Regions from separate parts of the Streptomyces sp. NPDC102278 genome, predicted to be linked through region 1. Evidence: riboswitches for the same ligand, from Rfam matches in the RefSeq annotation. Region 1 holds a riboswitch; each other region holds the start of a gene.

Evidence for each region. A riboswitch is a leader RNA that binds a small molecule or an ion and turns the genes downstream of it on or off. The one in region 1 is predicted to bind thiamine pyrophosphate.
Region 2: another riboswitch for thiamine pyrophosphate. It lies ahead of ACIRO3_RS00365 (thiamine ABC transporter substrate binding subunit); the one in region 1 lies ahead of thiC (phosphomethylpyrimidine synthase ThiC).
Region 3: another riboswitch for thiamine pyrophosphate. It lies ahead of thiO (glycine oxidase ThiO); the one in region 1 lies ahead of thiC (phosphomethylpyrimidine synthase ThiC).

What each region holds. Positions count from the first base shown of each region.
Region 1 is NZ_JBIWLV010000005.1:241,992-249,761, reverse strand. Features, by position in the region: gene ACIRO3_RS15800 (metallophosphoesterase) at 1-635, shown strand, start outside; gene ACIRO3_RS15795 (hypothetical protein) at 784-1,596, shown strand; gene ACIRO3_RS15790 (glycosyltransferase) at 1,757-2,950, shown strand; gene ACIRO3_RS15785 (aldo/keto reductase) at 2,947-3,996, opposite strand; gene thiC (phosphomethylpyrimidine synthase ThiC) at 4,195-5,982, opposite strand; TPP riboswitch at 5,977-6,122, opposite strand; gene ACIRO3_RS15775 (YibE/F family protein) at 6,162-7,586, shown strand; gene ACIRO3_RS15770 (SsgA family sporulation/cell division regulator) at 7,647-7,770, opposite strand, start outside.
Region 2 is NZ_JBIWLV010000001.1:85,267-93,036, reverse strand. Features, by position in the region: gene ACIRO3_RS00375 (phosphatidate cytidylyltransferase) at 1-322, shown strand, start outside; gene rlmN (23S rRNA (adenine(2503)-C(2))-methyltransferase RlmN) at 397-1,509, shown strand; TPP riboswitch at 1,567-1,675, shown strand; gene ACIRO3_RS00365 (thiamine ABC transporter substrate binding subunit) at 1,760-2,860, shown strand; gene ACIRO3_RS00360 (iron ABC transporter permease) at 2,914-4,530, shown strand; gene ACIRO3_RS00355 (ABC transporter ATP-binding protein) at 4,530-5,555, shown strand; gene ACIRO3_RS00350 (hypothetical protein) at 5,687-6,592, opposite strand; gene ACIRO3_RS00345 (LOG family protein) at 6,673-7,764, opposite strand.
Region 3 is NZ_JBIWLV010000009.1:329,477-337,246, forward strand. Features, by position in the region: gene ACIRO3_RS23100 (phytoene desaturase family protein) at 1-693, shown strand, start outside; gene ACIRO3_RS23105 (hypothetical protein) at 715-1,671, opposite strand; gene metF (methylenetetrahydrofolate reductase [NAD(P)H]) at 1,722-2,636, opposite strand; gene thiE (thiamine phosphate synthase) at 2,710-3,348, opposite strand; gene ACIRO3_RS23120 (Rv2175c family DNA-binding protein) at 3,429-3,794, opposite strand; gene ACIRO3_RS23125 (NAD(P)/FAD-dependent oxidoreductase) at 3,912-5,132, opposite strand; TPP riboswitch at 5,224-5,336, shown strand; gene thiO (glycine oxidase ThiO) at 5,334-6,551, shown strand; gene thiS (sulfur carrier protein ThiS) at 6,548-6,748, shown strand; gene ACIRO3_RS23140 (thiazole synthase) at 6,754-7,548, shown strand.

The sequences.
Region 1 (7,770 bases):
CCGCCGAGGCGGCCGCAGCGGGCGGCTACTGCAAGGCCCTCATGGGCAACCACGAGCTGCTGCTCATCGGCGCCAAGCGCTTCGGCGACACCCCGATCCACTCCGGCGCCGGCACCGCCACCTTCCAGGCCGCGTGGCTGCTCAACGGCGGTCAGCGCACCGACATGGAGCGGCTGGAGGACGTACACCTCCAGTGGATGTCGCGGCTCGACGCGACCACGCTGGAGGACGGGCACCTGCTGCTGCATTCCGACACCACCGCCTACCTCGACTACGGCAGCTCCATCGAGGACGTCAACGACACCATCCACGAGCTGCTCAACCGCAACGACGCAGACATCACGTGGGACCTCTTCCGAAAGTTCACCAAGCGGTTCGCCTTCCGTGACGAGGAGACCGGCCCGCAGGCCGTGCGGGAACTCCTGAGCACCTACGGAGGTGGCCGCGTCGTGCACGGACACAGCCCCATCCCGTACCTGCTCGGCGAGGTGGGCACCGAGGACGGCGACGAGCCGCGCGGTCCCGAGGTCGTGGACGGCCCGCACGTGTACGCGGACAGGCTGGCCATCGCGATGGACGGCGGGGTCACGATGGCCGGCAAGCTCCTGGTCGTACAGCTGCCTCTGCGCGACTGAGCGTTCGCTGAGCGGGGTATTTCCGGAAAGCCCCTGTCACGGCGTGGCATGGGCGCTCTACCATCGCTCTATCCGCAGCAGGCTCTCCTCCGTTTGTGCCGGCGCCCGGGTCTACGCGGGCATACCGGCTTGTACGGAGCATCGGGGGATGCACATGACCAGCGCTCCGCACCTGCTCACCGAAGATCGACCGGAATTCGATCGGCTCCTCGACGAGGCGCTGCGCACGGCGAACGAGCGGCCCGAACTCGCCGCCCTGGGCGAACGACTGAACGCCGAACAGTTGCGCACCATGGCCATGGGGGCCAGTGCGATCCTGACGGCGGCCGCCGCCGCCGAGTACGACCACTTCGTGAAGGTCCGCGAGGACCTGCGCGACGAGGCCCTGACGGGCTCGGGAAGGACCGGAGAGGGCCAGGACAACGGTCAGGACGGCGGGGCGGGAGTGAGCGCCATCGTGGCCGTCCTGGCGCCGGTCCTGGCCGGCACCGCCATGCTGATCTTCCTGCTGGTGGGCTACAGCCTCAAGATGCTCGACCCCGAACCCGCGTTCGCCAAAACGATGCTGACGGCCGGTTGGCTCTTCGGCGCCCTCACCGTGGCCGCGCTGTTGTTCGCGGTGATCGGGCTGCTGGTGACGGCGATCCGCAACAGCTCCACCGAGGTAGCGGCCACAGAGACCGTCGCGATACCCGACGAGCTCTCCCGCGCCCGGGAGGCCTGGCGCAACGCCCTGCTGGAACGCGGCATCATGCCGTTCCTGCGGGACGCGCTGGCCGATCCGAGCACCCGCCCGGGCTCGCCCGTCCGACGACTTCCCTCCAGCCGGATGCCCAACCTCGGTTACACCGCGCCGGACTTCACGAGCCCCGGCACGTCCGGAGGAGCCGCGCGGCCCGGCTACTCGCCGCCGGACTTCACCAGCCCGGACTTCGGAGGCGCGGAACACGAACGGGAGTGACCTGATCGCCGCCCGCCCGTGTTGGGCGGAACGGCCCATCGGACAGGACCACTTGGCGGCGCCCCGGGGACCACCCCGGCCGCACACCGGCGTGCCGTCCCGCGGCCCCGCGAACCCCTCCCTAGGGTCAGCGGCCGTGAATCCGACCATTTGCCTCTGCATGATCGTGAAGAACGAGGCCGCCGTCATCGAACGCTGCCTCGACTCCGTACGGCATCTCATCGACACCTGGGTCATCTCCGACACGGGCTCCACGGACGCCACCCCCCAGCTGATCCGCACGGCCCTGCACGGGATCCCCGGCGAGCTGCGCGAGGACCCGTGGGTCGACTTCGGGCACAACCGGAGCCTCAACATCGGTCACGCCCGCGGCAAGGCCGACTACCTGCTCCTCCTCGACGCGGATCACGTCCTGCGCCCCGACGGACCGCTGCCCCCGCTCACCGCGGACTCGTACATGCTCCGCCACCTCGGCCCGACCGAGTACCGCGTCAAACGCCTGGTCCGCAGCGACCTCCCCTGGCGGTACGAGGGCGTCACCCACGAGTACCTCACCTGCGATCGGCGCGACGAGAACGACAGACGCCCCGGACTCCAGGAGAACCTCGACGCCCTCGCCATCGAGGACCATGCCGACGGTGGCTCCCGGCACGACAAGTTCGAACGGGACGCCCGCCTGCTGGGCGCCGAATTCCAGCGGGACCCGTCCAACACCCGAACCGTCTTCTACCTCGCCCAGACACTGCGCGACATGGGCGACACGGCGGCCGCCGTCCGGCTCTACGAGCGACGCGCGGCCATGGGCGGGTGGGCCGAGGAGGTCTACTGCGCGCTGCTCCAGGCCGGCATCCTGCGCGGTGACTCCGGCGACACCGCCGACTGGCCCGCCGCCATGGACGCTCTCTCGCGGGCCTGGGAGTCCCGGCCCGAGCGCCTGGAAGCCTGCTACGAACTCGCCTCAAGGCTGCGCCTCCAAGGCCGCCACCACGGCGCGCACGCGATCACCGGCGCCGTCCTCGACCAGCCGGCCCCGGACGACCTGCTGTTCGTCCAACCCTGGGTGTACCGGTGGGGTCTGCTCTTCGAGCACTCGATCACCGCCTACTGGGTGGGAGATGTGGCCGGGTCCCTCCGCGCCTGCGACCGACTGCTCGCGATGCCCGACCTTCCGGAGACCTACCGTCGGCAGACCGAGATCAACCGCGGGTTCGCCGTCTCCCGTGCCCAGCTCCGGTCCGTGATGCCTGTTTCACGTGAAACGGGCCTGCCTGTTTCACGTGAAACATCCGGGTCTGTTTCACGTGAAACCTCTGCTTCTGTTTCACGTGAAACGTCGCACGGCTCCGGCCTCTAACCCGCCGAGCGGTCCCCGAGCGCCCGCCGTCGCTGCGCCACCTCCGTCAGCGCCGGCGGGCGCCAGACACCGTCGGGCTGGTAGAGGTTGTGGCCCGGCGGCACGATCTCGTCGATCCGGTCGAGCACCGCGTCGTCGAGGACCAACCCAGCTCCGTCGACCAGCGACTCCATCTGCTCCATGGTGCGCGGGCCGATGATCACCGAGGTGACGGCCGGGTGCGCCACCGGGAATGCCACCGCCAGTTCCGGGAGTGAGCAGCCGATCTCGTCGGCCAACTCGACGAGCCGCTCCACGGCTTCCAGCTTCGCGACGTTGCCGGGAATCGCCGGGTCGAACCGAGCGGGCGTCAGTGCCGCCCGCCCCGATGTCAGGTCGACGGATCCACCGAGCCGGTACCTGCCGCTCAGGAATCCGGATGCGAGCGGACTCCAGGTCAGCACACCCATGCCATGGCGCCGGGCCACGGGGAGCACGGCGGCCTCGATGCCGCGGGCGAGGATCGAGTACGGCGGTTGCTCCGTGCGGAACCGCGGCAGCGCTCGGCGCTCGGCGACGTGATGCGCCTCGACCAGTTCGTCGGCCGGGAAGGTGGAGCACCCGAAGGCCCGGATCTTGCCTGCCCGCACCAGGTCACCGAGTACGGCCAGGGTCTCCTCGACGTCGGTGCCGTGGTCGGGCCGGTGCACCTGGTAGAGGTCGATCCAGTCGGTGTCCAGCCTCCGGAGACTGTCCTCCACGGCCCGGACGATCCACCGCCGCGAGTTTCCGCTGCGGTTGCGTCCCTCCCCCATCTGGAAGTGCACCTTCGTGGCGAGCACGACGTCGTCGCGGCGCCCCTTGAGTGCCTTGCCCACGATCACCTCCGACTCGCCTGCGGAGTACATGTCCGCAGTGTCGACGAAGTTGATCCCCCGGTCGAGCGCGGCGTGGATGATCCGTACGCACTCCTCGTGATCCGGGTTCCCCACGGCCCCGAACATCATGGTGCCGAGGCAGTGAGCGCTCACCTCTATGCCGGTCCCGCCCAGATTTCTGTATCGCATGGTCATGGCGGTGGACTCTAGGAGTTGAAGCACACTCGAACGCAAGGGATTCGGGCGCGAGGGATTCGGGCGCCAGGGATTCGAGCGCCAAAGATTCGAGCGCTGGGGATTCGATGCCCGAACGTCGCGACGAACGGACGAAGGTGCCACCGCTGTCCGATCCCCCCGGTCCGGACAACGACGGCACCGCGTCCCGCGTCAGTCCGCCAGTGGCAGGTAGACGCGGTTGCCCGAGGCGGCGAACTCGGCGGACTTCTCCGCCATGCCCGCCTGGATCTCATCCGCCTTCAGGTCACCACCGTGCTCACGGCGGATGTCCTGGGAGATCTTCATCGAGCAGAACTTGGGCCCGCACATGGAGCAGAAGTGCGCGGTCTTGGCCGGCTCCGCCGGGAGGGTCTCGTCGTGGAAGGAGCGAGCCGTGTCCGGGTCGAGGGCCAGGTTGAACTGGTCCTCCCAACGGAATTCGAAACGGGCGTCCGACAGCGCGTCGTCCCACTCCTGGGCACCCGGGTGTCCCTTGGCCAGGTCGGCCGCGTGAGCGGAGATCTTGTACGTGATGACGCCGGTCTTCACGTCGTCCCGGTTGGGCAGGCCCAGGTGCTCCTTGGGCGTCACGTAGCAGAGCATCGCGGTACCCCACCAGGCGATCATGGCGGCGCCGATGCCGGAGGTGATGTGGTCGTACGCGGGAGCGACGTCGGTGGTCAGCGGCCCGAGCGTGTAGAACGGCGCCTCCTCGCAGATCTCCTGCTGGAGGTCGATGTTCTCCTTGATCTTGTGCATCGGGACGTGGCCCGGGCCCTCGATCATCGTCTGGACGTTGTGCCGCTTGGCGATGGTGTTCAGCTCGCCCAGCGTCCGCAACTCCGCGAACTGCGCCGCGTCGTTCGCGTCGGCGATGGAGCCGGGGCGCAGGCCGTCACCCAGCGAGTACGTGACGTCGTACGCCGCCAGGATCTCGCAGAGCTCCTCGAAGTTCGTGTAGAGGAAGTTCTCCTTGTGGTGCGCGAGGCACCACGCGGCCATGATCGAGCCACCGCGCGAGACGATGCCGGTCTTGCGGCGGGCGGTCAGCGGCACGTACGGCAGCAGCACGCCGGCGTGCACCGTCATGTAGTCGACGCCCTGCTCGGCCTGCTCGATGACCGTGTCCTTGTAGATCTCCCACGTCAGGTCCTCGGCACGGCCGTCGACCTTCTCCAGCGCCTGGTACAGCGGCACGGTGCCGATCGGGACGGGGGAGTTGCGCAGCACCCACTCACGCGTGGTGTGGATGTTGCGGCCGGTGGAGAGGTCCATGACCGTGTCGGCGCCCCACTTGGTCGCCCAGGTCATCTTGTCCACCTCCTCCTCGATGGAGGAGGTGACGGCCGAGTTGCCGATGTTGGCGTTGACCTTCACCAGGAAGCGCTTGCCGATGATCATCGGCTCGATCTCCGGGTGGTTCACGTTCGCCGGAAGCACCGCGCGACCTGCCGCGATCTCCTCGCGGACGACCTCGGGGGAGACGTTCTCGCGGATCGCGACGTACTCCATCTCCGGGGTGATCTCGCCCCGCCGGGCGTACGCGAGCTGTGTGACGGCGGCGCCGCCGCGGCCCCGGCGGGGCTGACGCGGCCGGCCCGGGAAGACCGCGTCGAGGTTCTTGAGGCCGCCGCGGGGCGACGTGTGCTTGATGCCGTCGTCCTCGGGACGCACGGGGCGGCCCGAGTACTCCTCGGTGTCGCCGCGACCGATGATCCAGTTCTCGCGCAGCGGAGCGAGGCCCCGGCGGACGTCCGTCTCGATCTGGGGGTCGGTGTACGGACCGGACGTGTCGTAGAGCGTCACGTCCTTGCCGTTGGTGAGGTGGACCTGGCGGACCGGTACCCGGATGTCGGGCCGGGATCCCGCCAGGTATCCCTTGTGCCAGCCGGGCTGGCGCTCGGTCTGGCCGTCGGCGTCCTGGCTGACGGCAGGCGTGCGTGCGTCCTGAATGGTCATGAGACCTGATCTCCCTACGCCGGCATTACCCGGTAACAGGTTCGGCGGTCGACGCAGCCTCTTCCCGTACGTCGTGACGACGTGCGTACGGTGATCAGCGCCCTCTCAGCCCGGTGCTCCGAGCTCCCGCGTTGTGCAAAGGTGCCCCCACGCTAGCGTCATCTGTGGCGTGCTGAACAGTGGGCCCCCTCATCTCTTGCGATGATCGGCCGGTGACGACCTCGCCGCAGCCCCCCACCGAACCCGTAGAGCACCCCGGTCACGCCGGCCACGAACACTCCCCACACGGCCATGTGCCAAGCCCCTCCCACGGACATTCCCACAGCCACAGCCACGGCCCGGCTGCTCCCGTTTCCAAGCACCTGCGCAAGGTCATCGCGGCCGTACTGATCCCCTTCGCCACCGCCGTCTTCATCGGCATGGTGGTGCTCTGGCCGGGGGGCGCCCCCGCCCACGAACGCACCGGAGTCGGGTTCGACCGCCAGACCCAGCAGGGGAAGGTCGTCGCCCTGGCCCAGGTCGACTGCAAGTCGGTGAACGCCTCGCAGGTCCCACCCACCGGCGACACCTCCACTCCCGAGGGCCGTGAGGCCCAGGCGGCGCAGACCGGCGAGTGCAAGAAGGCCACCATCGAGGTCACCAGTGGCTCCGACGAGGGCCGGACCTTCTTCGAGATCGTCCAGCCCGGCGCTCCGCGCCAGTTGGCGAACGGTCAGGAAGTGGTGGTCGCGTACGCCCCGGACGCGCCCCGAGACCTCCAGTACTCCGTGATCGACGTCAACCGGAAGTTCCCGATGGCGCTGCTCGCCGGGATCTTCGCCCTCGCGGTCGTCATCGTCGGGCGGATGCGTGGACTGTTCGCGCTGATCGCCCTCGCCGTCAGTTTCAGCGTCCTGACCCTCTTCATCCTCCCGGCGATCCTCCAGGGGTCCAATCCGCTGCTCGTAGCGGTCATCGGAGCCAGCGCGATCATGCTGATCGCCCTCTACATGTGCCACGGGCTGACCGCGCGCACCTCGGTCGCCGTCCTGGGGACGCTCGTCTCGCTCTTGCTGATCGGCCTGTTGGGGTCGTGGTTCATCGGCTGGGCCTTCCTCAGCGGGAACACCGACGACAACACCGGCCTGATCCACGGTCTTTACCCGGAGATCGACATGAGCGGCCTGCTGCTCGCGGGCGTGATCATCGGGTCCCTGGGCGTCCTCGACGACGTGACGGTCACCCAGACCTCGGCGGTATGGGAACTCCACCAGGCAGACCCGAAGATGGGTCCGCGAGCCCTGTACCGGGCGGGCATCCGGATCGGCCGCGACCACATCGCGTCCGTCGTCAACACGCTGGTGTTGGCGTACGCGGGCGCGGCCCTGCCCCTGCTCCTGCTGTTCTCGATCGCGAACAGCAGCATGGGCGCGGTCGCCAACAGCGAACTGGTCGCGGAGGAGATCGTACGCACCCTCGTGGGCTCGATCGGGCTCGTGGCCTCGGTACCGGTCACCACGGCACTGGCCGCGCTGGTGGTCTCAGCCGACCGCCCGGGCGCTCCGGGCGCCACGCCGGCCGCGGGGCCGGTACGCGGCGGCCGGGGCCGGCGACGCAAGCGCTGAACATCGGGGCGGGACCGGACAGGGGCGACGGCGGGTGGGCGCGACGAACGGGGGAGCCGCTCAGCCCGCGTTCCGCTCGTTCTGCTGGGACGAGTCCAGGATCTTGCCGAGCGCCTCGTCGAGGTTCCCCTCGAAGTCACTCAGAGTGCGCTCCTGACCGAGCGGAACAAGCCGGTCGGTCCGG
Region 2 (7,770 bases), on a different contig from region 1:
GCTCGCCCCGCGCATCAGCCCCGGGAAGACCCGCGAGGGACTCTTCGGGGCGGTGGCCTTCGCGATGGCGGCCGGCGCGCTGTGCATGGAGTTCCTGGTCGACGGCGGGGCCTGGTGGCAGGGCCTGCTGCTGGGGCTGGCCGTCGCGGTCAGCGCGACGCTGGGCGACCTCGGCGAGTCGATGATCAAGCGGGACCTGGGCATCAAGGACATGGGGACCCTGCTGCCGGGACACGGCGGGATCATGGACCGGCTCGACTCGTTGCTGCCGACCGCTCCGGTGGTGTGGCTGCTGCTGGCCGCTTTCGTCGGCACCGGCTGACACCGGCCTCCGGTTACTCTTGAAAGGCGTGCTGCTTCTGCGGCGCGCCTTTCGTCTTACGAGGAGTACCTGCCATGGCCCGCCCTGTTCCGGGAGAGCTCACTTTCGTCGCCCCTCGCGGGGTGAAGAAGCCGCCCCGGCACCTCGCCGACATGACCCCGGCCGAGCGCCGCGAGGCGGTCGCCGCGATCGGCGAGAAGCCGTTCCGGGCCAAGCAGCTCTCCCAGCACTACTTCGCGCGGTACGCGCACGATCCGGCGGAGTGGACGGACATCCCCGCGGCCTCGCGGGAGAAGCTCCGCCAGGAGCTGCTGCCGGACCTGATGAACGTCCTGCGGCACATCTCGTGCGATGAGGACACCACGCGCAAGACCCTGTGGAAGCTGCACGACGGCACGCTCGTCGAGTCCGTGCTGATGCGCTACCCGGACCGGGTCACCATGTGCATCTCCTCGCAGGCGGGCTGCGGGATGAACTGCCCGTTCTGCGCCACCGGCCAGGCGGGTCTGGACCGCAACCTGTCCACGGCCGAGATCGTGCACCAGATCGTGGACGGCATGCGCGCGCTGCGCGACGGCGAGGTCCCCGGTGGGCCGGCCCGGCTGTCCAACATCGTCTTCATGGGCATGGGCGAGCCGCTGGCCAACTACAACAGGGTCGTCGGCGCCATCCGTCGGCTGACCGACCCGGAGCCGGACGGTCTGGGGCTCTCCCAGCGCGGGATCACCGTCTCCACCGTCGGTCTGGTCCCGGCCATGCTGCGCTTCGCCGACGAGGGCTTCAAGTGCCGTCTCGCCGTGTCGCTGCACGCGCCGGACGACGAGCTGCGCGACACCCTCGTCCCCGTGAACACCCGCTGGAACGTCCGCGAGGTGCTGGGCGCGGCCTGGGAGTACGCGGAGAAGTCCGGCCGTCGCATCTCCATCGAGTACGCCCTGATCCGCGACATCAACGACCAGGCCTGGCGTGGTGACCTGCTCGGCAAGCTCCTCAAGGGCAAGCGCGTGCACGTCAACCTGATCCCGCTGAACCCGACGCCCGGCTCGAAGTGGACCGCCTCGCGTCCCGAGGACGAGAAGGCCTTCGTGGAGGCCATCGCCCGCCACGGGGTGCCGGTGACCGTACGGGACACCCGCGGTCAGGAGATCGACGGCGCGTGCGGCCAGTTGGCCGCCTCGGAGCGCTAGATCCGCTTCCGGTCGGTCACATTCGGCCACGGGGTACTCTGTGGCCGAACAAATTTCATATTCCGACAGGGGAGCGCCACAGCGCTGAGAGTGCGGTAACCGTCACCGCAGACCCTCTGAACCTCGCCCCGGTCATTCGGGGTAGGAAGTTCGGTCACCACTCAAGCTGTTGCGCCCTGCCCGGCGTCCGCTCCACAGAGCGCCGGGCAGGGCCGCGTCTTCTCCTGGACATCCCAGGAGGAATTGACCAGTGAGCACCATCAGGAAGTACGCGGGCATCGCGCTCGTGGCCGCGCTCGGCATCGGCACCCTCAGCGCCTGCGGCGACGGAGAGACCAAGGACAAGCCGGCGGGCGCGAGCGACGCCCCGAAGTCCAAGACCGTCACGCTCGTCTCCCACGACTCCTTCAACGTGAGCGACCCGGTCCTCAAGGAGTTCGAGCAGCAGAGCGGCTACACGGTCAAGAAGCTGAAGTCCGGGGACGCCGGCGCCGCCCTGAACCAGGAGATCCTCACCAAGGGCTCGCCGCGCGGCGACGTCTTCTTCGGCGTGGACAACACCCTCCTCTCGCGCGCCCTCGACAACGGCATCTTCACGCCGTACGAGGCCAAGGGCCTGGGCGAGGTCAAGCCCGAGTTCGTGCTCGACAAGGAGCACCGGGTCACCCCGATCGACTCGGGCGACATCTGCGTCAACTACGACAAGAAGTACTTCGCCGACAAGAAGATCGCCCCGCCGCAGACGCTGGACGACCTGATCAAGCCGGAGTACAAGGACCTGCTGGTCACCGAGAATGCCGCGACCTCCTCACCCGGGCTCGGATTCCTCCTCGCGTCCGTCGGCAAGTACGGCGAGGACGGCTGGAAGGACTACTGGACCAAGCTGAAGGCCAACGGCGTCGAGGTCGTCGACGGCTGGGAGCAGGCCTACAACGAGCGGTTCTCCGGTTCCGCGGGCGGCAGGAAGGCCAAGGGCGACCGCCCGCTGGTCGTCTCCTACGCCTCCAGCCCGCCGGTCGAGGTGCTGTACGGCGAACCGAAGCCGACCGAGGCCCCGACGGGCGTCTCCACCGGTACCTGCTTCCGCCAGATCGAGTTCGCGGGCCTGCTGAAGGGCGCCAAGAACGAGGAGGGGGGCAAGGCCCTCCTCGACTTCCTGATCAGCAAGAAGTTCCAGGAAGACATGCCGCTGAACATGTTCGTGAACCCGGTCGTCAAGAACGCGGCGCTGCCGGAGCTCTTCACGAAGCACGGTGTGGTGATCGAGAAGCCGGAGAACGTCGCGCCGGAGACCATCGCCAGGAACCGTGAGCAGTGGGTCAAGGCATGGTCCTCGCTCGCCGTGAAGTAGGACGGGTGAGCCCGAAGGAGGGGGCGCGGGCCACGCTGGTCAGGCTGGGCCTGATGGCGCTCCCGCTCGTCTTCTTCGGGCTGTTCTTCGCCTATCCCGTCGCCGCGATCGTCGGACGCGGGCTGAAGACCGACGAGGGTTGGCAGTTCGGCCGGATCGGCGAGGTACTGGCCCGGCCCGACATCGCCGACGTGCTGTGGTTCACCACCTGGCAGGCGCTCGCGTCGACGGCGCTCACGCTCCTGATCGCGCTCCCCGGCGCGTACGTCTTCGCGCGCTTCGAGTTCCCGGGCAAGCAACTGCTGCGGGCGGTGGTCACGGTTCCGTTCGTGCTGCCGACCGTCGTGGTCGGCACGGCGTTCCTCGCGCTGCTCGGACGGAACGGACTGCTCGACGAGACGTGGGGCGTCCGGCTCGACACCACCGTCTGGGCGATCCTGCTGGCGCACGTCTTCTTCAACTACGCCGTCGTCGTCCGGACGGTGGGCGGGCTCTGGGCGCAGCTCGACCCGCGCCAGGAGGAGGCGGCCCGGGTACTGGGCGCCGGCCGGTTCGCGGCCTGGCGGCGGGTGACGCTGCCCGCGCTCGGTCCGGCCGTGGCCGCCGCCTCGCTGATGGTCTTCCTGTTCACGTTCACCTCCTTCGGTGTCGTGCAGATCCTGGGCGGACCCTCGTACGCCACCTTGGAGGTGGAGGTCTACCGGCAGACCGCGCAGCTGCTCGACCTGTCGACGGCCGCCGTGTTGACGATGGTCCAGTTCGCCGCCGTGGGGCTGATCCTGTGCGTGCACGCCTGGACCGTGCGCAAGCGGGAGACGGCGCTGCGGCTCGTGGACCCCGCACGGACCGCGCACCGGCCCTCGGGCCCGGCCCAGCGCGCTCTGCTGGGCGGGGTGCTGTTGACCGTGGCGCTGCTGATCGTGCTGCCGCTGGGCGTCCTGGTGGAACGGTCCTTCGACGCCCCCGGCGGGTACGGCCTCGACTTCTACCGGGCGTTGGCGGACGTGGGCGCGGGAGGCGGGACGTTCCTGGTCCCGCCGCTGGAGGCCATCGGGAACTCCCTGCGGTACGCGCTGGCGGCCACCGCCATCGCCCTGCTCATCGGGGGGCTCGCGGCCGCGGCGCTCACCCGGCGCGCGGGTCGTTTCGTACGGGGCTTCGACGCGCTGCTGATGCTGCCGCTCGGGGTGTCCGCCGTGACGGTCGGCTTCGGATTCCTGATCACCCTGGACGAGCCGCCGCTCGACCTGCGCACCTCGTGGATCCTGGTGCCGCTGGCGCAGGCCCTGGTCGGCGTGCCGTTCGTGGTACGGACGATGCTGCCCGTGCTGCGCGCCGTCGACGGCCGGTTGCGGGAGGCGGCCGGCGTGCTCGGAGCCTCGCCGCTGCGGGCCTGGCGGGAAGTGGACCTGCCGCTGGTACGGCGGGCCCTGCTGATCGCGGCCGGTTTCGCCTTCGCCGTGTCGCTCGGCGAGTTCGGGGCGACCGTCTTCATCGCACGGGCCGACAGTCCCACGCTGCCCGTGGCCGTGGCACGGCTGCTGGGACGGGCCGGGGAACTGAACTACGGGCAGGCGATGGCCCTGAGCACGATTTTGATGCTGGTGTGCGCGGTGTCCCTGCTGGTGCTGGAGCGACTGCGCCCCGACAAGACTGCGGGAGAGTTCTGATGACGCTGCTTCGGCTGGACGGGGTGTCGGTCCGCTTCGGCGCGCGCGACGTCGTGGACGCCGTGGACCTGGAGGTCGCCGAGCACGAGGTCGTCTGCGTGCTGGGGCCGAGCGGCAGCGGGAAGTCGACGCTGCTGCGGGTGGTAGCGGGGCTCCAGCCGGTCTCGGCCGGACGGGTGCTGCTGGGCGGCGCGGACCAGGCGGGAGTGCCGGTGCACCGGCGCGGAGTGGGCCTGATGTTCCAGGACCACCAGCTGTTCCCGCACCGCGACGTGGCCGGCAACGTCGGCTTCGGGCTGCGGATGCGGGGCTCGTCGCGGGACGCCTGCACGGGCCGGGTCGAGGAACTCCTGGACCTGGTCGGACTCCCCGGGGCCGGGCGCCGCGCCGTCGCCTCGCTCTCGGGCGGCGAACAGCAGCGGGTCGCGCTGGCGAGGGCGCTGGCCCCGTCCCCGCGCCTGCTGATGCTCGACGAACCGCTCGGCCAGCTGGACCGGGGACTGCGCGAGCGGCTCGTGGTGGAACTCCGGGGGCTGTTCTCCCGGCTGGGGACGACCGTCCTGGCCGTCACCCACGACCAGGGGGAGGCCTTCGCGTTGGCCGACCGGGTCGTGGTGATGCGGGACGGACGGATCGCGCAGGCGGGCACCCCGCTGGAGGTGTGGGAGCGGCCGGCCTCGGAGTTCGTGGCGCGGTTCCTGGGCTTCGAGAACGTGGTCCCGGCGACGGTGTCGGGCGGCGCCGCGGCCACCCCCTGGGGGAAGGTCCCGGTACCGGACGGCTCGCAGGAGGGGGAGCGCCTGCTCCTGATCCGGGCCGCCGGGGTGACTCCCGCGGCCGAGGGGCTGCCGTGCGTCGTGGAGTCCCGGACCTTCCGGGGAACCCATGTGGCACTGCTGTTGCGACCCGAGTCGGGTCCGCCGCTGGAAGCCGAGTGCGGGCCGGTCGGGGCACCGGGCGTGGGGGACCGCATCGCGGTGGCGTTCACCCCCGGCGAGGTCGTCGTCCTGCCCGCGGAGGGCTGACCGGGCCGGCTCCGTCCCGGCACGGAGCCGCCCCCGGACCCGCCGTCCCGTGAGGGTGGCCGGTCCGGGGGCGGTGGCCCCGCGGTGCGGGAGCGTGGTCCCGAGGTGGCGGGAGCGTTCCCGTACGACGGTTACCCGACCGGCACCGGGTCCGGGGACTGCGCCGGCGCCTCGGCGCCGTCGTGATTGCCGTACCAGGCCACCGCCACGGCGCCCGTCACCGCGAGGACGAAGCCCAGCACCGCCAGCCACGCCAGGCCGGGGCGGGAGGCGTCGCCCAGCAGGAGGACGCCGATGGCGCCCGGGAGCACCGTCTCGCCCACCACCAGGGCGGCGGTGGCCCCGTTCACGGACCCGATCTGGAGGGCCACCGTGTGCAGGTACATGCCGCCGATGCCCGCCACGAGGATGGCGTAGAGAGCCGGGTCGGACAGCAGGGCGCCCAGGCCGAACGGCTCGACGCCGTTCAGGATGCGCACGCCCACCCCCAGCGCGCCGAAGGCCAGGCCCGACAGCAGACCGGCCAGGATCGCGGCCCGGCCGCCGAGGAACCGGACGGCCACCGTGCCGCCGACGATGATCAGCATGGTGATCGCGAGCAGCCACCAGTGCGTGGACATCGGCGCGTGATGGCCGCCCTCGTGCCCCGCGGCCGTCGCCAGCAGCACGAGCGCCGCGCAGACGACCCCGATGGAGGTCCACTCCTTGCGGGTGAGCCAGATGCCCAGCATCTTCACGCTGAGCACGGCGGTGATCACGAGGTTGGCGCTGATCACGGTCTGGGAGAGGAACAGCGGGAGGAGACGCGCCGCGAGCGCGCCCAGGCCGAAGCCCACGAAGTCCAGGATGGTGCCGACGATGAACTCCCAGGTCATCGCCGCCTTCGCGGTCGAGGACAGGTTCGGTCCGCCGTGTGCGGTCACCCCGGCCGCGGCTGGGGACATCCGGGCCGCCCGGCGCGAGCCGACGGCTTGCAGGACGGATCCCGTGCCGTAGCAGATGGACGCCGCGATCGCGGTCAGCAGGCCTATGAGCACAGAGGGCTCCGTTCACGTCTGGCAGGTTTTGCGGTACCTCTACCAGACGTGTGAATCGGCCGGGAAGTTGCCTCGTCGGGTCAGCGCATCGAGGCGAGTGTCGCGGGAACCTCGTCCACCGAGTCCACCAGGGCGATCCTCGACTCCATCGACCGGCCGCTCGCCAGTGCCCGCAGCAGCGGCCAGGCCGGCAGGCGCTCCGTCCAGTGGGCGCGGTCGACCAGGACCATGGGGGTCGGTTCGCCGCGCGACTCGTAGTGGTTCGGCGTGGCGCTGTCGAAGATCTCCTGGACCGTCCCCGCGGCGCCCGGGAGGAACACCACGCCCGCGGTGGACCGCGCCAGCAGTCCGTCCTCGCGGGTGGCGTTCGCGAAGTACTTGGCGATGTGGCCGGCGAAGGGGTTCGGCGGCTCGTGCCCGTAGAACCAGGTCGGGATCCCCACCGAGTCGCCGCCCGCCGGCCAGCGTTCCCGCACGGCGAAGGCGGCTCTCGCCCAGTCGGACACGGACGGCGTGAACGAGGGGGCCTTGGCCAACATCTCCAGGGCCTCGGGCAGCGCCTCGTCGGGGGCGGGGGCCAGGTAGGCGCCGAGGTTGGCGGCCTCCATCGCGCCCGGGCCGCCACCGGTGGCCACGGTCAGCCCGGACCGGGACAGGGTCCGGCCGAGTTCCGCCGCGCCGAGGTAGTCCGTACCGCCGCGGGACATCGCGTGGCCGCCCATCACTCCCACCACCCGGGCACCGGCGAGGTGCTCGTCCAGGGCGTCGGAGACGGCGTCGTCGTGGATGGAACGCAGCATCGAGGCGTAGATGTCGCCGTCGGCCTTGGTCTCCTGGAACCAGGCGTACGCCTGGGCGTCAGGGGTGGCCTCGTAGCCGTCCCGCAGGCCGGTGAACAGCTCGTCCGCGGTGTAGAGCAGACCCCGGTACGGATTGAACGGCAGGTCCGGCACCGGCGGGAAGACCAGGGCGCCGTCGGCGCGGACCTTCGCGGAGGCGTCGGGCTCCATGGCACAGCCGAGGAACACGGCAGCCGAGGTGTCGGCCGACAGCAGCGCGAACGTCCGCTCCAGCAGGTTGACCGACTGGACCCGGTAGCCGCTCAGGGAACCCCGAGCGGCGACCTGGTCGAATTCGGCGAGCGTCTCGATCTCGATGTCTGGGTTGACCATTCGGCC
Region 3 (7,770 bases), on a different contig from region 1:
GAGCGGAAGGTGACCTTCGTCTTCGACGCGGACGTGCGGGGGGTCGTGGAACGGGACGGCCGGGCCGCCGGCCTCTCGTTGGCCGGCACGAGCGCGGTGGGCGCCGACACCGTGGAGGCCGACGCCGTGGTCTGCGGGGTCGATCCGAGGGCGCTCGCGATCCCGCCGGCGCCCGGCCCGGCTCCCGCCCCGCCGGCGGGTCTCCCCGGCCGGTACACCCTGTTCCTGGCCCTCGGCGGGCCCCGACCCGCCGACGCCGTGCACCGCACGCTGGTCGGAGCGGACCTGACCGTGCTTCGGCCCGACGACCCCGCCGCCCTGCCCGACGCCGGACACGAGGCCGTCACCGTCCAGGCGGTGGTGGAACCCGGCACGACGCCTTCGGCGCAGGACCTGCTCGCCGCGGCGGCCCCGGCCGTGCCGGGTCTGCGGGAGCGGCTGCTGTGGCACGAGCTGCGCACCCCGGCCGACATCGCCGGGGCGACGGGCGCCCTGGACGGGGCCGTGCCGCCGCCCGCGCTCGCGGGAGTCGGCGGCCGGCTGCTCCACCCCGCGAACACCACGGGTCTGCCCGGGCTGTACCTCGCCGGCGGCTGGGCCCACCCCGGCGGCGGACTCCCCCACGCGGGCATGACCGGCGCCCTGGTGGCCGGACTCATCGTGGAGGGCGCGGACTTCCGCGGCTCCCGCTGACCGGGCCGGGCGCCGGGCCGGTCAGTAGCGGTACTGCTCGTACTCGCCGCTGCCGCCCTGGTACGGGTACTGCTGCTGCTGTTGCTGCTGTTGCTGGTACTGCTCGTCCGTCGGGTAGGGCTGCTGGGCGTACTCGTCGGTGGACCGCTGCTGCGGTACCCAGACCCCACCGGGCGGGGTGTCCATCGAGTACTGCTGCCCGCTGTAGTCCGCGTAGGGCGCGTAGTCCTGCGTCTGGGACGGGGTGACGCCGCCGCCGGTGCCGATGTACGGGTCCGAGTAGGCCGCGTAGACCTGCTGCTCACCCGTCGGGTAGCCGGTGGAGTAGTCGTAGCCGCCCTGGGGCTGCGCGTCGTACTGCGGGGCGTACGTGCCGTCCTGCCCGCCGTTGGTGAACGGCGAGGCGAACGCGGCCGTTTCGGCCGCCTGGCCCGACTGGCCCGCGTACCCCGACTGGTCCGCGTACCCGCGCTGGTCGCCGTACTGGGGGGCGAAGCTCTGTATACCGTACGAGCCGGTGTCCTCGGGGACCGGCTGCGGGGTGAAGACGTTCGTTTCCGCGTCGTCGAAGTCGTCGGGGGCGTCCGCGCCGTCGCGGCGGCCGGCGGCGGCCGTCCGGTCGTCGTACTCCAGCCCCGTCACCTCCAGCGTGGGCGCCGGGCGTTCGGGGCGCGCACCGCCCGCGCCCCGGCGCCGGCCGCTCTGCTTCCGTACGGGTTCTCCGGCCCGGCGCAGCGCCCAACCGGCCACGAAGCCCTTGCGGAAGGAGAGCGTCACCAGGGTCTGGCCGATCGCGAACGCGGTCGCGCCGACGGCGATGACGAGCACCGACGGCAGCACCACCCCGGCGACCACGCCGGCGAAACCGGCGAAGGCGAGCAGGCGCCAGCGGAGCCGGGCCTTGTACTGCATCAGGACCTCGGCAAGCAGCCACAACGCGACGAAACCGAACGCGGTGTAGAGGACCGTCATTCCCATGCGTGGCCCCTCTCGGTGCGGCCGCCGGCGCGGGAACGGGGGACGGCCGCTCAGGCCCGCTGGTGCAGGCCCAGGTTCTCGTAGATTTCGAGAGTCGCCGTGGAGTTGTTCAGCGTGATGAAGTGCAGCCCCGGAACACCCTCGGACAGCAGCCGCGCGCAGAACTCCGTGGCGAACTCGATGCCAATGGAGCGTACAGCGGCCGGATCGTCCTTGACGGCGAGCATGCGGTCTTTTACCGCCGAGGGGAAGACCGCGGTACTGAGCTGGGGCAGCCGGTCCAACTGCTTGATGCCCACAACAGGCATGACCTCGGGGATGATCGGGGTCTCACAACCCGCCTTCGCGACGCTGTCGCGGAGCCTCAGATAATTCTCCGGATCGAAGAACATCTGGGTGATCGCATAGTCGGCGCCCGCGCGGCACTTGTCCACGAAGTGCCGGATGTCCGTGTCCCAGTCGTCCGAACGCGGGTGCATCTCGGGGAAGGCCGCGACGCCGACGCAGAAGTCGCCGGACTCCTTGAGCAGCCGGACCAGGTCGGCCGCGTAGTCCACGCCGTCGGGGTGCTTGACCCAGTCGGCCATGGGATCGCCCGGCGGGTCCCCGCGCAAAGCGAGCATGTTGCGGATGCCGGCGTCGGCGAACTGGCCGATGACGTGACGCAGCTCCGCGACGGACTGGTCCACGGCGGTGAGGTGCGCGACGGGGGTGAGGGTGGTGTTCGCGGCGATCGCCTCGGTGGCCCGTACGGTGCCTCCGCGCGTGGAGCCGCCGGCCCCGTAGGTGACGGACACGAAGCTGGGGCCCACCGCCTCGATGCGGCGGAGCGCGTTCCAGAGGTTGCGTTCGCCCTTCTCGGTCTTGGGCGCCCAGAACTCGAAGGAGTACGAGCGCCCGGACGCGATGAGGTCGCGGACCGTGTGTGCGCGGTCCGACCAGGTGGAAGCGGTGCCAAGGGCCATACCGGCAGGTTAGACGCGTGCCGGCGGACGCCGAAGCGCTGTCCGCCCATTGGACACGTTTTTGGACACCCGGCTACACGAGACGGGCGCGGACCCGCTTGGCCAGTTCGGCGGCGGCCGCCCCCGGATCGGACGCCTCGGTGAGGGCGCGTACGACCACGACTCGGGTGGCCCCGGCGTCGAGGACCTCGTCCAGGTTGCCGGCGTCTATGCCGCCGATGGCGAACCAGGGCCGGTCCTGCGTGAGGGAGGCGGCGTGGCGCACGAGGTCGAGGCCGGGGGCGTGCCGGCCGGGCTTGGTGGGGGTGGGCCAGCAGGGGCCGGTGCAGAAGTAGTCCACGCCGGGCTCGGCGACGGCCGCGTCGACCTCCGACTCAAAGTGGCAGGAGCGGCCGATCAGGACGTCGGGGCCGAGGATCGCGCGGGCGGCGGGAACGGGGATGTCCCCCTGGCCGAGGTGTAGGACGTCGGAGCCGATGGCGTGCGCGACGTCGGCGCGGTCGTTGACCGCCAGCAGCCTGCCGTGGCGGCGGGCAGCCTCGGCGAAGACCTGGAGGTGCTCCAGTTCCTCCCCCGCCTCCATGCCCTTGTCGCGGAGCTGGACGATGTCCACCCCGCCGGCCAGGACGGCGTCGAGGAACTCGGGGAGGTCACCCTGTCGCTTGCGGGCGTCCGTGCACAGGTAGAGCCGGGCGTCGGACAGCTGCTGCATGGGTGTACCCCCCGTGGTCGTGGCGGTGTACGGGCCCGCGCGCTCGGCCCGTACACCGGTTGGTTCGGCGAATCAGCCGGTCAGAGGGCGAGCGCCTGAGCGCGGCGCTTCACCTCCGTGCCGCGATTCTCGCTCAGCGCCTGCGCGGGGGTGCCGGGCAGGGTGGGGTCCGGGGTGAACATCCACTCCAGGATCTCCGCGTCGGAGAAGCCGTCGTCGCGGAGCACCGTCAGCAGGCCGACCAGGCCCTTGACCACCTTGTCGCCGTCGATGAAGGGGGCGGGTACCTGGAGGGAGCGGTTCTCGCCGCGGCGCACGGCGAGCAGCTGACCTTCCTTGACCAGCTGGCGGACCCGGGTCACTTCGATGTCGAGCATCTCCGCGATGTCGGGGAGGTAGAGCCAGGCGGGAACAAGGGCATCGATCTTTGCGTCAATCTCGGTCACGGGGACAAGCCTGCCATCTCGGGCCGGCCGCCGGTACCCGGGCCGTCCGTCCGGGCGCCGGGGCAGGCGCCGCCCGGCCCCGGCTCGGATCGGCGGCGCCTCGTGTCCGTCTCCGGTTCAGGCCGCGGCGGACTTCAGGGGGGTGCCGGGGTCGGCGACCTTGGTCGGATCCAGGGGCGCGCCGGATTCGATCAGGCGGCGGCCCTGGGCGAGGTCGCGGGGACGGCCCACGGCAAGGACGGCGACCAGGATCCCGTCGCGGAGCCAGCAGACGGACCACGCCGGGTCGCTCGGATCGCCCCGCCACACCGTCTCGTCCGCCGCGTCGTGGTGCCCGGCGTACTGCACGAAGCGCCCGAACTGCTCCGACCAGAAGTACGGCACCGGATCGTAGGCGCGGTCCGTTCCGCCGCTCAGGATGTCGGCCGCGACCACCCTGGGGCCCTGGAGGGCGTTGTCCCAGTGGTGGACCAGCAGCCTGGCCCCGTAGCGGGCCGAGGGGAACGAGGCGCAGTCCCCCACGGCGTACACGTCCTCCAGCGAGGTCCGCAGCCAGGCGTCCGCCGTGACCGAGCCGTCGGGTCCCAGGTCGATCCCCGAGTCCGCCAGCCACGCGGTGGCGGGGCGGGCCCCGATGCCCACGATCACCGCGCCCGCCGCCAGTTCCCGGCCGTCGGCCAGCAGGACCCGGCCGGGCTCCACCGAGGCCACCCGCGCGCCGGTCAGCAGGGTCGCGCCCGCCTCCGCGTACCAGCGGCCCATCGCCTCCCCGACCGCCTCGGGCAGGGCGCCCGCCAGGACCCGGTCCGCCGCCTCGACGACGGTGACGGCGCAGCCCGCCTCCCGGGCGGCGGTGGTGAACTCCGCGCCGATCCAGCCGGCCCCGACCACGACCACGGCCGGCGCGGCGGCGAGGACCGGGCGCAGTCGCGCGGCGTCGTCGAGGGTACGCAGCAGGTGGACGCCCCGGACTCCCTCGGAGCCGGGCAGGGTCAGCGGTTCGGCGCCGGTCGCCAGGACCAGGGCCTCGTAGGGGACCGGGCCGGCCTCCGTGTCGAGTTCGCGCGCTCCCGCGCGCAGGCCGGTGACCTCGGTCCCCAGTCGAAGGCGGATGTCGAGCCCCTCGAAGTCCACGTCGAACGCGGAGTCCTCGGCCTTGCCCAGCAGGACCGCCTTGGAGAGCGGGGGCCGGTCGTAGGGCTGGTGGGGTTCGGCGCCCAACAGGGTCAGGGGGCCGGTGAAGCCCTGTTCGCGCAGGGCCACCGCGGTCTGCACGCCGGCCATTCCGGCGCCCACGATGACGACGCCGCTCTGAGTGTGTTCCGTCTGCTCGCTCACGTCACCCACCCTAATCTTCTGACGCTCCGTCAGGAATGGCGGGCGGGGAGGCAGCCTTACCCGGCACCGGCCCCGGGGTTAGTCTGGCCACCGTACCTATCGCGGGAGTCCGGGCGCACCGGGCTGAGAGGGAGGCTGACCGGCCTCCGACCGTACGAACCTGATCCGGGTCATGCCGGCGAAGGGAGGGGCTGGACACCCATGCACTCATCGCGTTCATCGCACTCCGCACGTTCATCGCACTCGTCACGACAAGCGGGTCACGACGTCCACGACGTCCTCGTCATCGGCGGCGGCGTCATCGGCCTGGTCGTCGCGTGGCGGGCGGCCCGGCGCGGGCTGCGCACCGTACTGGCCGATCCGAACCCCGGCGGGGGCGCGGCCCAGGTCGCGGCCGGGATGCTCGCCGCCGTCACCGAGCTGCACTACGGCGAGGAGACCCTGCTCGGGCTCAACGTGGCCTCCGCCGCCCGCTATCCGGAGTTCGCCGCCGAACTCACCGAGGCCGCCGGCGGGCTGGAGATCGGCTACCGCGCCTGCGGCACCCTCGCCGTGGCCCTGGACTCCGACGACCGCCTGCACCTGCGCGAGCTGCACGCGCTCCAGCGTCGCTGCGGGCTGGAGTCACAGTGGTTGACCGGCCGCGAGTGCCGGCGCCTGGAACCGATGCTGGCCCCGGGCGTACGGGGCGGCCTGCGCGTCGACGGGGACCACCAGGTGGACCCGCGCCGGCTCGCCGCCGCGCTGCTGGCCGCCTGCGAACGGGCCGGGGTGGGCGTCCACCGGGCCAACGCCGACCGGTTGACCGTGCTGCACGACCGGGCCGCGGGGGCCGTGCTCGACGACGGTACGGAGCTGCGCGCCGACCAGGTGGTGCTCGCGGCGGGCTCGCTCAGCGGCCGTTTGGCGGGCGTGCCACCGCAGGTGCGGGTCCCGGTACGGCCGGTGAAGGGCCAGGTGCTGCGACTGACGGTGCCGGCCTCGTACGCGCCGTTCCTCTCCCGGACCGTACGGGCCGTCGTCCGAGGCAGCCACGTCTACCTGGTGCCGCGCGAGAACGGCGAACTCGTCGTCGGGGCCACCAGCGAGGAACTCGGCTGGGACACCACCGTCACCGCCGGCGGGGTCTACGAGCTGCTGCGCGACGCCCACGAGCTCGTGCCCGGCATCACCGAACTCCCGCTGACCGAGACCCGGGCCGGCCTGCGACCGGCCTCCCCCGACAACGCCCCGCTGCTCGGGCCCACCGAGCTGCCCGGCCTGCACCTGGCCACCGGGCACTACCGCAACGGGGTGCTGCTGACCCCGCTCACCGGGGACGTGATGGCGGAACTGCTGGCCACCGGCACCATGCCGGAGGTCGCCCGCCCCTTCACCCCGCGCCGATTCACCCAGGCACGTCAGGAGTCGTACGCATGACCATCTCCGTCAACGGCGAACCGCGCGAGGTCGCGGCCGGAACCACCCTCGACGCGGTGGTCGCCACCCTGACCCGGGCCCACAAGGGGGTCGCGGCGGCGCTCAACGAGACCGTGGTGCCGCGCGGCCGGTGGCCGCACACCGAGATCGGCGAAGGCGACCGGGTCGAGGTCCTCACCGCGGTCCAGGGAGGCTGACGGCGATGGCGGACGACCTCTTCACCCTCGGCGGCCGGACCTTCACCTCCCGCCTGATCATGGGCACGGGCGGCGCCCCCAGCCTGGACGTCCTGGAGCGCGCCCTGGTCGCCTCCGGCACGGAACTGACCACCGTGGCCATGCGCCGCCTGGACCCGACCGTGCAGGGCTCGGTCCTGTCCGTGCTCTCCCGGCTGGGCATCGCGGTCCTGCCGAACACCGCGGGCTGCTTCACGGCCGGCGAGGCCGTGCTGACCGCCCGGCTGGCCCGCGAGGCGCTCGGCACGGACTGGGTCAAGCTCGAAGTCGTCGCCGACGAGCGCACCCTGCTCCCGGACGGGGTCGAACTGCTCGACGCCGCCGAGACCCTGGTGGACGAGGGCTTCACCGTGCTCCCGTACACCAACGACGACCCGGTGCTGGCGCGGAAGCTGGAGGACGTGGGCTGCGCGGCGATCATGCCGCTGGGCTCCCCCATCGGCTCCGGCATGGGCATCCGCAACCCGCACAACTTCGAGCTGATCGTGGAACGGGCCGGGGTTCCGGTGATCCTGGACGCGGGCGCCGGCACGGCCTCGGACGCGGCGCTGGCCATGGAGCTGGGGTGCGCCGCCGTCATGCTGGCGTCGGCCGTCACCCGGGCGCAGTCGCCCGCGCTGATGGCGGCGGCGATGCGGGACGCCGTCTCGGCGGGGCGGCTCGCCCGTCGCGCGGGACGCATCCCCCAGCGGCGCTTCGCCGAGGCCTCCTCCCCCACCGAGGGCCGCGCCACCCTCGACCCGGAACGCCCGGCCTTCTAGCCTCCGGCTCCGTCGCCCACCTCCAGCCTCGCCGGCGTTCGAGGCGCGGGCCCACCTCCAGCCTCGCCGGCGTTCGAGGCGCGGGCCCACCTCCAGCCTCGCCGGCACTTGAGGCGCGGGTCCGGGCGGAGCCCGGTGCCCGGCGGAGCCGGGGTTACCTGGGGCACCGCCCCGGACCCCGGGGGGGCCCCCCCCCCCGGGGGGGGGGGGGCGGGGGGGGGG